DNA from 4 places in the Nonomuraea sp. NPDC050202 genome. Region 3 is predicted to be linked to each of the others. Evidence: riboswitches for the same ligand, from Rfam matches in the RefSeq annotation. Region 3 holds a riboswitch; each other region holds the start of a gene.

Region 1 (2,192 bases), 200 kb from region 3:
CAGGACGGCGGCGGCGGCCTCCGTGGGCGGGGCCACGGAGGGGCCCGGCGTGGACATGATGGAGGTCAGGGTCAGCACCCGGCCGGGGTGCCGGATGGCCAGCGTCTGGGCGATCATGCCGCCCATCGAGGCGCCCACGACGTGGGCCGCCGGCCAGCCGAGCGCGTCCATGAGGGCCGCGGTGTCGTCGGCCAGGTCGTCCAGCAGGTACGGCGGCGCGGCTCCCATCGCGGGCAGGCCGTGCTCGTGGAGGTGCGTGGACAGGCCCGCGTCGCGGTTGTCGAACCGTACGACGTGGTGTCCCTGCTCCGCCAGGAGCTCGCAGAACCCCTCGTCCCATTGGATGAGCTGGGCGCCGAGCCCCATGATGAGGAGCAGCGGGCGCCCGGTGGGTGAGCCGAAGCTCTCGTAGGCGATGTCGATGCCGTTCGCGGCTGCGCGGATGGTCACGACGACCAGAATGACATTCTGGTCGTCGTCACGTAAAGGTCATCCGCTCCGATTTGATGCGGGAGCTCAGCGCTTCATGAACGCGGCCCGCAGGCGCTCCCCGCCGAGCAGCGCGCCACCGCCCGCCACGGACAGCACGCCGGCCATCAGCGCGGTGCCGACCAGGCCGGACTCCTTCTCCGGCTCGTCCGCGGGGGCGTCAGGGAGGCTGCCGCCCGCGGCGGAGGAGTCCTCCTCGGCCTGCGGCGGGGTCGCCGGGTTGGTGTCGCGCTCGGCCCAGGCGCCGGTCGAGAACGGCACCGGGTAGTTCTTCTTGCCCACGCCGTCGCCCCACTTGGTGATGACGTAGTCGACCTCGATGTGGCCCTGGCCGCCGATGCCGTCCACGCCCAGCGTGCTGGAGTTGAACTCGCCGCCGGTCAGCTCGGCGAACGTCTTGGCGTCGAGGTCCAGCATGATGCCGCGATTGGAGGGCGCGCCCGGCCCGCGGTCACCCACGAAGAAGGGCATCTTCTTGCCCTTGTAGACCACGTAACCCTCGGTCAGCAGCGGCCAGCTCGGGCTGGCGGCCAGCCCCTTCTGCATCGGCTTGCCACTGGCCGGCAGGCCCGTGTCACCGGCGCGGCCGGAGGCGTCGTCCCAGAAGTACGAGGCAGTGGTCGAGCCCTTGAGCAAGATCTTTTCACCGGTGTCGGTGTCGGCGTGGGCGGCCGTGCCGGCGATGCTCATCGCGCAGGCGGCGGAGGCGGTCAGCACGGCGAGGGAACGCAGGCCAAAACGGGCATACATGAAGCAGCAAAACCCTTCACTGGGGGACAGGGAGGTTGCACTCAGGGGATGAGGGCGCAGCGGGGCAGAGCGCCGCGAGGTCGCTACGCGGAGCGCAAGATACGAGCCTTTGAGGAAGGGGGCCGCTCAGCAGGCGGCCGTCAAGACGCGGTCCGGGGGTACGACGCGCTGATGCATGGGGTAAGTTGTCCTCTCCATCACGCCTACCGGGTTAGCTGACGGGTTCGGGCGGTGGAGTTGCCCTACCGGCACGGAGCCGGATTCACCCCAACGGAGGTGGTTCCCCGGTTCCCGAAGTTCGGGATTCGGCGCCAACCGGCCGTCCTCCTGGGGTAAGGACTGGGTCACCGGCTGGTAATGGCGATTACAGTAGCCACGGAAACGGACATCTGCAAACGATTCTTCACGAATCGGGCGAAAGATCTACCTGTCCAGGCAAAGGAAAAGGGGGCACGGCACGCCGTACCCCCGCAGAATTCCAGCGTCAGCCGCCGCTCTTGCGCCTGAACGATCTTTTACTCGCAGCCGGACCGTGCGCCCCGTGGATCTTGGATGGGTCGCCGCCCCTGCCACCCGCGCCCGATCCGCCGTGCTGGTTGCGCTTGCGCTCCAGCGCCTCGCGGAACTTGCGCTTCAGCTCGTCCTCGGGAGTTTCGCTGACTTCCGGCTCCGGTGTATCCGCCATGAGGACCTCCATGGTGTTGGGGACAGTTCACAGCTTCGCACGGCACTGCTTATGACGCGAAACCGGGCTCACTGCGCGGTGAAAGACAGCAAGCGGAAGACCGGGCCGGGACCGCCCGAGCGGCCCTGCCCGTGGCCGGCGAACCGCGACTCGCCGCCCGGCCGCAGCCCGTGCCGGGCCGCCCCGGCGACGACCGGACCGGCCCGCCGCGGGCCGCGTCGTAACGCTCGGCCTCGCGGTCTTCGTCGATCACAGTTCCAGGGGTAAC
Region 2 (2,192 bases), on a different contig from region 3:
CGCCGCCGCCGTCACCGAGGCGTTCAACCGGGGGCTGCTCGTCCCGCGAGCGCCCGAGCGGCCCTGACCCTTCGGCTCGCTAGTTCATCGAGATGTGCACGTGGTCGAAGTGGTTCTCGGTGACGCTGCCGCGGTCGGACATGGCGCGCCAGCCGGACCCCTGGTTGATCCGCTGCTTCCAGATCACGTACTTGATGCCCAGCCTGCCCTGGTTCTTGATCGCCCAGGCTGCGATCCGGTCGCCGAGCGCGCTGTTCACGGCCGTGGGCATCGCGCCGCCCGCGCTCATCATGAAGTCGCAGGCCCGGCCGAGCGGGTGCTCGCCGCTGGAGCCCGAGCGGAAGCAGCCCACCGCGTACGGCAGCGAGAAGTTCTTCTCCACCTGGGCCTTCATCAGCCGCGTACGGGAGGTGATGTTGTCGGTGCCCGTGGGCAGCTCGGGCGCCCAGGTGCCGTTGGCGTTGCGGCCCGTGCCGTACGGGATGAGGTCTTCGAGCTTGTCCTTGATGTCCTCGATGACGTCCTCGGCCTCGTCGCGCTGCTCGTCCACCTCGGCCGCGTCCGACTTGATCCTGGCCGTCAGCGCGGCGGCCTCCTCGCTGGCCTTCTTCTTGTCGTCGCGGGCCTTGGCCACGATCGCGACGAGCGCCTGCTGCTCGGCCGTGAGCTGTTCGAGCAGGGCGGCGCTGTCGGCGTCCGTCGGGAGCATGAAGCCCGGCAGCGAGGAGGGGTCGCCGTTCTGGTAGCGCAGGCGGGCGATGTCGGCGACCCGCTGCTCGGCGCCGGCCAGCGTCTGCTCGGCGGCGGCCAGCTTGGCGGCGGCCGTCTTGGCGGCCTCCTGGGCCTTGGCCAGCTCGACGCGCTTGAGGTTGTACTGCTCGATGAGCTTGTCGACCTTGCTGTTGAGCTGCTTGAGCTGGGTACGGAGCTCGGCTTCCGTCGGTTTGGGCGCCGCTGAGGCGGGGGCCGCCGACAGGGCGACGGCGGTGGCGGTGATGAGGCCGATGGCAAGGATCGCGGGGGACGAAGCCGCCACGTGGATGTTTCCTCTCCCTCTGCCGGCCGGGTTAGCTGACGGGTTCGGGCATGGGAGGTGCGATTCCCTACCGCCGTAGCGGATTCACCCCAGGTGCGGTTTGGGTCCCCGGCTCCCGGGCGAGGCGCCCGGGATTAGGCATGCTGCGGCCGTTACGGCCGGTGCATATGGGGATATTAGTGGTAGATCACGAGTAATGCGACCTTAACTAGAAATCCATTAGTGATCTATCTGTGATCGAATCATGCGTGCCGCCTCTTCCGGCAGCACGTCGTTCACGAAGGCGCCCATCGCGGACTCCGATCCTGCCAGGAACTTGAGCTTGTTCGGTGCCCGCCTGATGCTGAACAGCTCCAGATGCAGGTACGCCAGCTCCCTGCCCTCCCGCACCGGCGCCTGGTGCCAGGCCGCGATGTACGGCATCGTCATGTCGAACAGCCCGTCGAACGCCCGCAGCACCGAGGTGTACAGCGGCGCGAACGCCGCCCGCTCCTCCTCGGTGAGCGCCGCCAGGTCGGGCACCTGCCGGTGCGGGTAGAGGTGCACCTCGAACGGCCAGCGCGCGGCGGCCGGCACGAAGGCCGTCCACAGCTCGTTGGCGGCCACCACCCGGGTCCCCGCCTCCCGCTCGGCGGCCAGCACGTCGGCGAACAGGTTGCCCTTGGTGTAACGCCCGGCGGTGGCGAGCTGCAGCTTGGTCCTGGGCGTCACGTACGGGTAGGCGTAGATCTGGCCGTGCGGGTGGGCCAGCGTGATGCCGATCTCCTCGCCCCGGTTCTCGAAGCAGAACACCTGCTCCACGCCCTCGATCTGGGACAGCTCGGCCGTACGGTCGGCCCACGCCTCCATGACCAGCTCCACCTGGGAGTCGGAGAGCCTGGAGAAGGAGGAGGAGTGGTCGGAGGTGAAGCACACCACCTCGCACCGCCCCACGGCCGGACGGACCTCGCTCAGTCCACCCGGCTCCCCATAAGTCCCGATATTTGTGGAGAAAGAGGGGAATCGGTTCTCGAACACGACCACGTCGTAGTCGTAGGACGGGATCTCCGACGACCGCGTGTCCGACGACGGGCACAGCGGGCACTCGGCCGTGCCACCGGTCGGCAGGAACGTGCGCGTCTGCCGGTGCCCGGCGATCGCGATCCACTCCTCCGTC
Region 3 (2,192 bases):
GAAGGTGAGCACGTTCGTCTTGTGGACGAGGGTCAGCTTCCTGCGCGGCCGGGACTTGGCCTTCTCGAACGCGTAACGCACCACGCGCTCGACGCCGTGGGCGGTGTTGAGCGACTCCTGGGTGGCGATCTCGTGCGGCGTGCCGCGCCGCATGACGCCGCCCGTGCCGGCGTAGAGGCCCTCGGTGCCCTCACGCACGACGATCATGTCGATGTTCTCCGTCGGCGTGTCGGCCAGGGGGGTCGCCACGCCGGGGAACAGCTTGACCGGCCGCAGGTTGACGTAGTGGTCGAAGGCGAAGCGGAGTCGCAGCAGGAGGTCGCGCTCGAGGATGCCGGGCGGCACGCTGGGGTCGCCGATGGCGCCGAGCAGGATCGCGTCGTAGCCGCGCAGCTCGTCGAGCACCGAGTCGGGGAGAGTCTCGCCGGTACGGTGGTAGCGTGCGGCTCCCAGGTCGTAGTGCGTGGGCTCGATCTTCGTGCCTACTGCCTCCAGGACCTTGAGCCCTTCGGCGACGACCTCGGTGCCGATGCCATCCCCAGGGATGACGGCCAGGCGGATGTTACGCGACTCCATGACGGCAACCATACCGGCTCGTCTCGTCTGACGAACACACCATCTCATTTTCCGGACGTCCGGTTTGGGGGGATTGCGACCTTTTGACCGTTTCGTTAGAGTCCGTCGAGCCTAATCCACGCAGCCGCTGCGTGGAGCCGGGGACCCACTTTCCCCCAGGGGCGAATCGGCGGTCATCGCCGTAGGGCTGTCTTCCAGGCCCGAGCCCGTCAGCTAACCCGGTCGGCCGCATGGAAGGACAGTGCTCTGTCTCGCACCGCCATCGTCCTGGCAGCAGCTTCTGCCGGACTCATCCTGGCCACCCCCGCCGCCCAGGCGGCCACCGGCGACGAGGTCGCCGCCCGGTCCGCCACCGACAAGGACACCACCACCCTCACCGGCGCCGAGATCCGGCGCATCAGGCAGGCCCAGGCGCCCAGACCCGCCTGGAAGATCGCCCTCGACTTCGCCATGAACAAGCGCGGCATCCCGTACGTCTGGGGCGGAACCAGCGATCGAGGGTACGACTGCTCGGGGCTCATGCTTCGGGCGTACGAGAAGGCGGGGATCGACCTGCCGAGAACGGCCCGCGAGCAGTACGGGGCCTTCTCCAGGAAGATCTCCTGGAACGATCTAAGACCCGGCGACCTGGTGTTCTTCAGCAACCTGGGCCACGTCGGGATGATCTCCAAGCCCGGCCACATGGTGCACGCGCCGCGGTCGGGCGACGTGGTGAAGGAGGAGAAGCTCTCCGACTGGCGCAGGCAGGCCTTCGTCGGTGCCGTCCGGCCGGACCCCAAGGGCGTGCGCCAGTGGGCCGAACAGCTCGAACAGCGCCGCGAATCCGTACCCGCCGACGTGACCGCCACCCTCTGAGAAGCCCGAGCGGCCCCGCTTTCCCCCGCGGGGCCGCTCGCCCTCCTCAGCAGGCGGTCAGGGCACGATCGGGGCGGCGAGGTGCGCCACGAAGCACGGGTTCGGGTAGTCGTCGGCGAAGTCCTTCGGCTCGCCCCGATAGTCGCCCCGGATCTCGACGTGCACCGGGTCGAAGATCTTCGGGCAGGGCACGTCCGGCCGGTACCTGATCCGGTCCAGGTCGCCGCCGAACTCGTCCAGCCTGTCGCAGGCGGCGACGGGGTCGGGGTGGACGCCGCCTTCCGGACGGCAGGTCAGGAACCACTGCGTGGTGCTGCCGCCGTGGTAGGTGGTGATGCGCAGGTAGGACTCCTGCGCGTGGGCGGGGACGGCGAGCAGCGCCGCGACGGTCAGAGCGGGCAGGGCTACGGTCGCGGCGCGACGGATCACGCTCAGGGAAGCGCGCATGGGGGAACCTCCTGCAGGGATGAATACGTAGAGCGACGCTATCAACACTCTTCGTATCCAGAAGGGCAGGTGTTGGTACCACGGGCGTAGCGTGTCGGATATGTCATCCGAGAAGGTGCACCTGACCGGGGAGAAGGCGACGCTCCTGGCCACCCTGTACGGCAGAGCGCTCGACGCGACCTCCCCGCACCCGATACTCGGCGACCGGATGGCGGCGGAGGCGATCGAGCGGATCGACCAGGCCATCCATCCGGGGCTGCGCTGCCTGGAGGCGGTGAGCGCGTTCGACATCGACGGCTTCGATCGCCTGTCGG
Region 4 (2,192 bases), on a different contig from region 3:
CAGGGTCCCCTCACCGAACCGGTCAGCGAGGAAGCGACACGCCAGCCAGGCCTCCTGGTACGCCCGGGCGAGCCGGTTCGGGTCACGCCCGTCGGCCGCGAAAGCCTCAGGCCCGGGCAAAGCGCTCGGCAGCCGCCCGGCCCGCACCTCCGCCGCCAGCTCGGCGGCGGCGGTCGCCACCGGCAGCCCGGCGTCGCGGTAGCCGACGTAGTCGGCGAAACCCTCGTACAGCCAGACGGGCAGGCCGTCGGTGCCGGCCACGACGTGGGTCAGCTCGTGGGTGAGGACCACGTCCCTGCCGGTGGGGTTGAGGGTGGCGAACGCCTCGGGCACGACGATCACGCGCCGGCCGTCGGCCACGGCGGCCAGCCCGTCGAGCCGTCCCGCACCGGCCAGGCGGGCGGCGTCGCGGCCGGACTCCGGCAGCACGACCAGGGGGCGTACCGGCCTGCCGAGCACGGCCGAGACCCGCGCGCCCGCGCTGTCGGCCCTGCGCGCCAGCTCGTCGAGCCGCTCGGGCGGGACCGTGCCGGGACCTGCGACGGTGGACCGGACGCCGCGGCTGACGGCCGTACGCCGCCCCGGCCACAGGCCGCGCAGCTCGGGGGGAAGGATGGGGGAATCGGGCAGCGGGGTGGCCGCGGCGGGGACGAGGAGCAGCAGGCCCGTCACCACGGCTCGCCGGCTCACCTGCTCGAACACGATGCCCGATCGTAGTGCGCCCTGCCTGCTGAGAGCCCCGGACGTGCGAGAGCCCCGTCCGGATCCAGGAAATCCTCCAAGAATCCGGACGGGGCTTCTTCACATGCCGGGACGAACAGCGCCCACGAAGGACGATCGGCGCCATCCGCTCAGCTTGTCGATGCGTACCCGTTCGCCTGTCCGTGGCGAGTGGATCATCTTGCCCTTGCCGACGTACATGCCCACATGGCCGAGCCCGCTGAAGAACATCAGGTCGCCAGGCTTGAGATTGCGCCAGGAGACCTTCTTCTTGGTACGGGCGAACTGGCTGCTCGCCACGCGCGGGAGCTTGACGCCGGCCTTCTTCCAGGCGAACTGGACGAGACCGGAGCAGTCAAACGAACCAGGCCCTGTGCCTCCGTACCGGTACGGGTCACCGATCTGGTTCTTGGCCACGGCGATGGCCTTGCGGGCTTTCACTTTCTGCCGAGCGAGCTTGGCTGCCCTTCGCTGGGCGACCGTGGCCTTCTTGGACGACTTGGCGGTGGTTTCCGCCTTCACCGTCGTCGGAGCGGCCGCATCGCTCGTCGTCGTCGCCTGAGCCGTTGGGGCATGGAGGACGAGACCTCCGGCCGTCACGGTCATCGTGAGTGCTACGCCACTCAGGGCAAGGCAGGACAGGCGGGGGTTCTGCAGGGGACTAGACAGGATTTCTCCTTGTGTCTTCCACGAACGCCTACCGGGTTAGCTGACGGATTCGGGCGTGGAAGTCGCCCTACGGCGCGATGGCGCGCCGACTCACCCCTGATCCCTTGGGAACTCGGGATCGCTTGGGTCCCCGGCTCCGTGCTCCTGGCTGCACGGATTCGGCAGGCCGCGTGCCCCGATCCAGATTCGATGTGGGGATGCTCGGGGAGCGACCGGCGGATTCTTTTGTCTGTCTCGCATCGGGGCAGACCCGGTGCGGGGTTCGCGGCGACATGGCTTGTTCACCGCGACGACGCCAGAAGCTACGTCGAAAGGTCAAGAATCGGCAAAGGGTGAGTCAGCTTGTAAAGATCAGGCAGAGGGTGGTGTCAAGTTTGAAACCCCTGCTGGAACACCAGGTTCTGTTACCGAAATGTGACTCTGCTCACACTTGGAAACCGGCGGGCTTGTCAGGTCCCAATTGTCACTTAAGCCACATTTGACACCCTTTAAACGTGAGCAAGGCCACTGGGAGCGCTCCCGCTCGCTCTGTCCCGCAACGCCCCGCCATGCCCGAGCAAGCACCGAAATCTACGGACCCCGCAGTATTCGTCACCCCTGAGCAGAGTGGACCTCAGGCCGCCACGAAGGCGACGATCTACTATTCTCGATCGTAGTTACTGACCTGGCAGGGCGCCGGATGCGCCCACAGAGGCCCGCGCACTTCGGCACGCCTGAATACGGCCACCGGAGACCGAAACGGGTGCGGCCACGCCCGGCCCTCAGGAGACCAGAACTGGTTACGGGCGGACCGCTCCGACGAG

Evidence for each region. Region 3 has a riboswitch for cyclic di-AMP ahead of AB0I79_RS14895 (C40 family peptidase). Riboswitches for the same ligand answer to the same signal wherever they lie in the genome.
Region 1: another riboswitch for cyclic di-AMP. It lies ahead of AB0I79_RS15885 (hypothetical protein); the one in region 3 lies ahead of AB0I79_RS14895 (C40 family peptidase).
Region 2: another riboswitch for cyclic di-AMP. It lies ahead of AB0I79_RS26260 (hypothetical protein); the one in region 3 lies ahead of AB0I79_RS14895 (C40 family peptidase).
Region 4: another riboswitch for cyclic di-AMP. It lies ahead of AB0I79_RS01655 (C40 family peptidase); the one in region 3 lies ahead of AB0I79_RS14895 (C40 family peptidase).

Annotation. Positions count from the first base shown of each region.
Region 1 covers NZ_JBFALF010000004.1:452,336-454,527, reverse strand. The annotation lists gene AB0I79_RS15890 (alpha/beta fold hydrolase) at 1-450, opposite strand, end outside; gene AB0I79_RS15885 (hypothetical protein) at 517-1,239, opposite strand; cyclic di-AMP (ydaO/yuaA leader) riboswitch at 1,425-1,560, opposite strand; gene AB0I79_RS15880 (DUF5302 domain-containing protein) at 1,724-1,924, opposite strand.
Region 2 covers NZ_JBFALF010000010.1:19,970-22,161, reverse strand. The annotation lists gene AB0I79_RS26265 (response regulator transcription factor) at 1-67, shown strand, start outside; gene AB0I79_RS26260 (hypothetical protein) at 80-1,036, opposite strand; cyclic di-AMP (ydaO/yuaA leader) riboswitch at 1,043-1,187, opposite strand; gene galT (galactose-1-phosphate uridylyltransferase) at 1,256-2,192, opposite strand, start outside.
Region 3 covers NZ_JBFALF010000004.1:252,037-254,228, reverse strand. The annotation lists gene AB0I79_RS14900 (3-isopropylmalate dehydrogenase) at 1-576, opposite strand, end outside; cyclic di-AMP (ydaO/yuaA leader) riboswitch at 675-819, shown strand; gene AB0I79_RS14895 (C40 family peptidase) at 1,027-1,431, shown strand; gene AB0I79_RS14890 (SSI family serine proteinase inhibitor) at 1,489-1,878, opposite strand; gene AB0I79_RS14885 (hypothetical protein) at 1,979-2,192, shown strand, end outside.
Region 4 covers NZ_JBFALF010000001.1:318,212-320,403, reverse strand. The annotation lists gene AB0I79_RS01660 (hypothetical protein) at 1-702, opposite strand, end outside; gene AB0I79_RS01655 (C40 family peptidase) at 802-1,326, opposite strand; cyclic di-AMP (ydaO/yuaA leader) riboswitch at 1,400-1,563, opposite strand; gene AB0I79_RS01650 (NlpC/P60 family protein) at 2,169-2,192, opposite strand, start outside.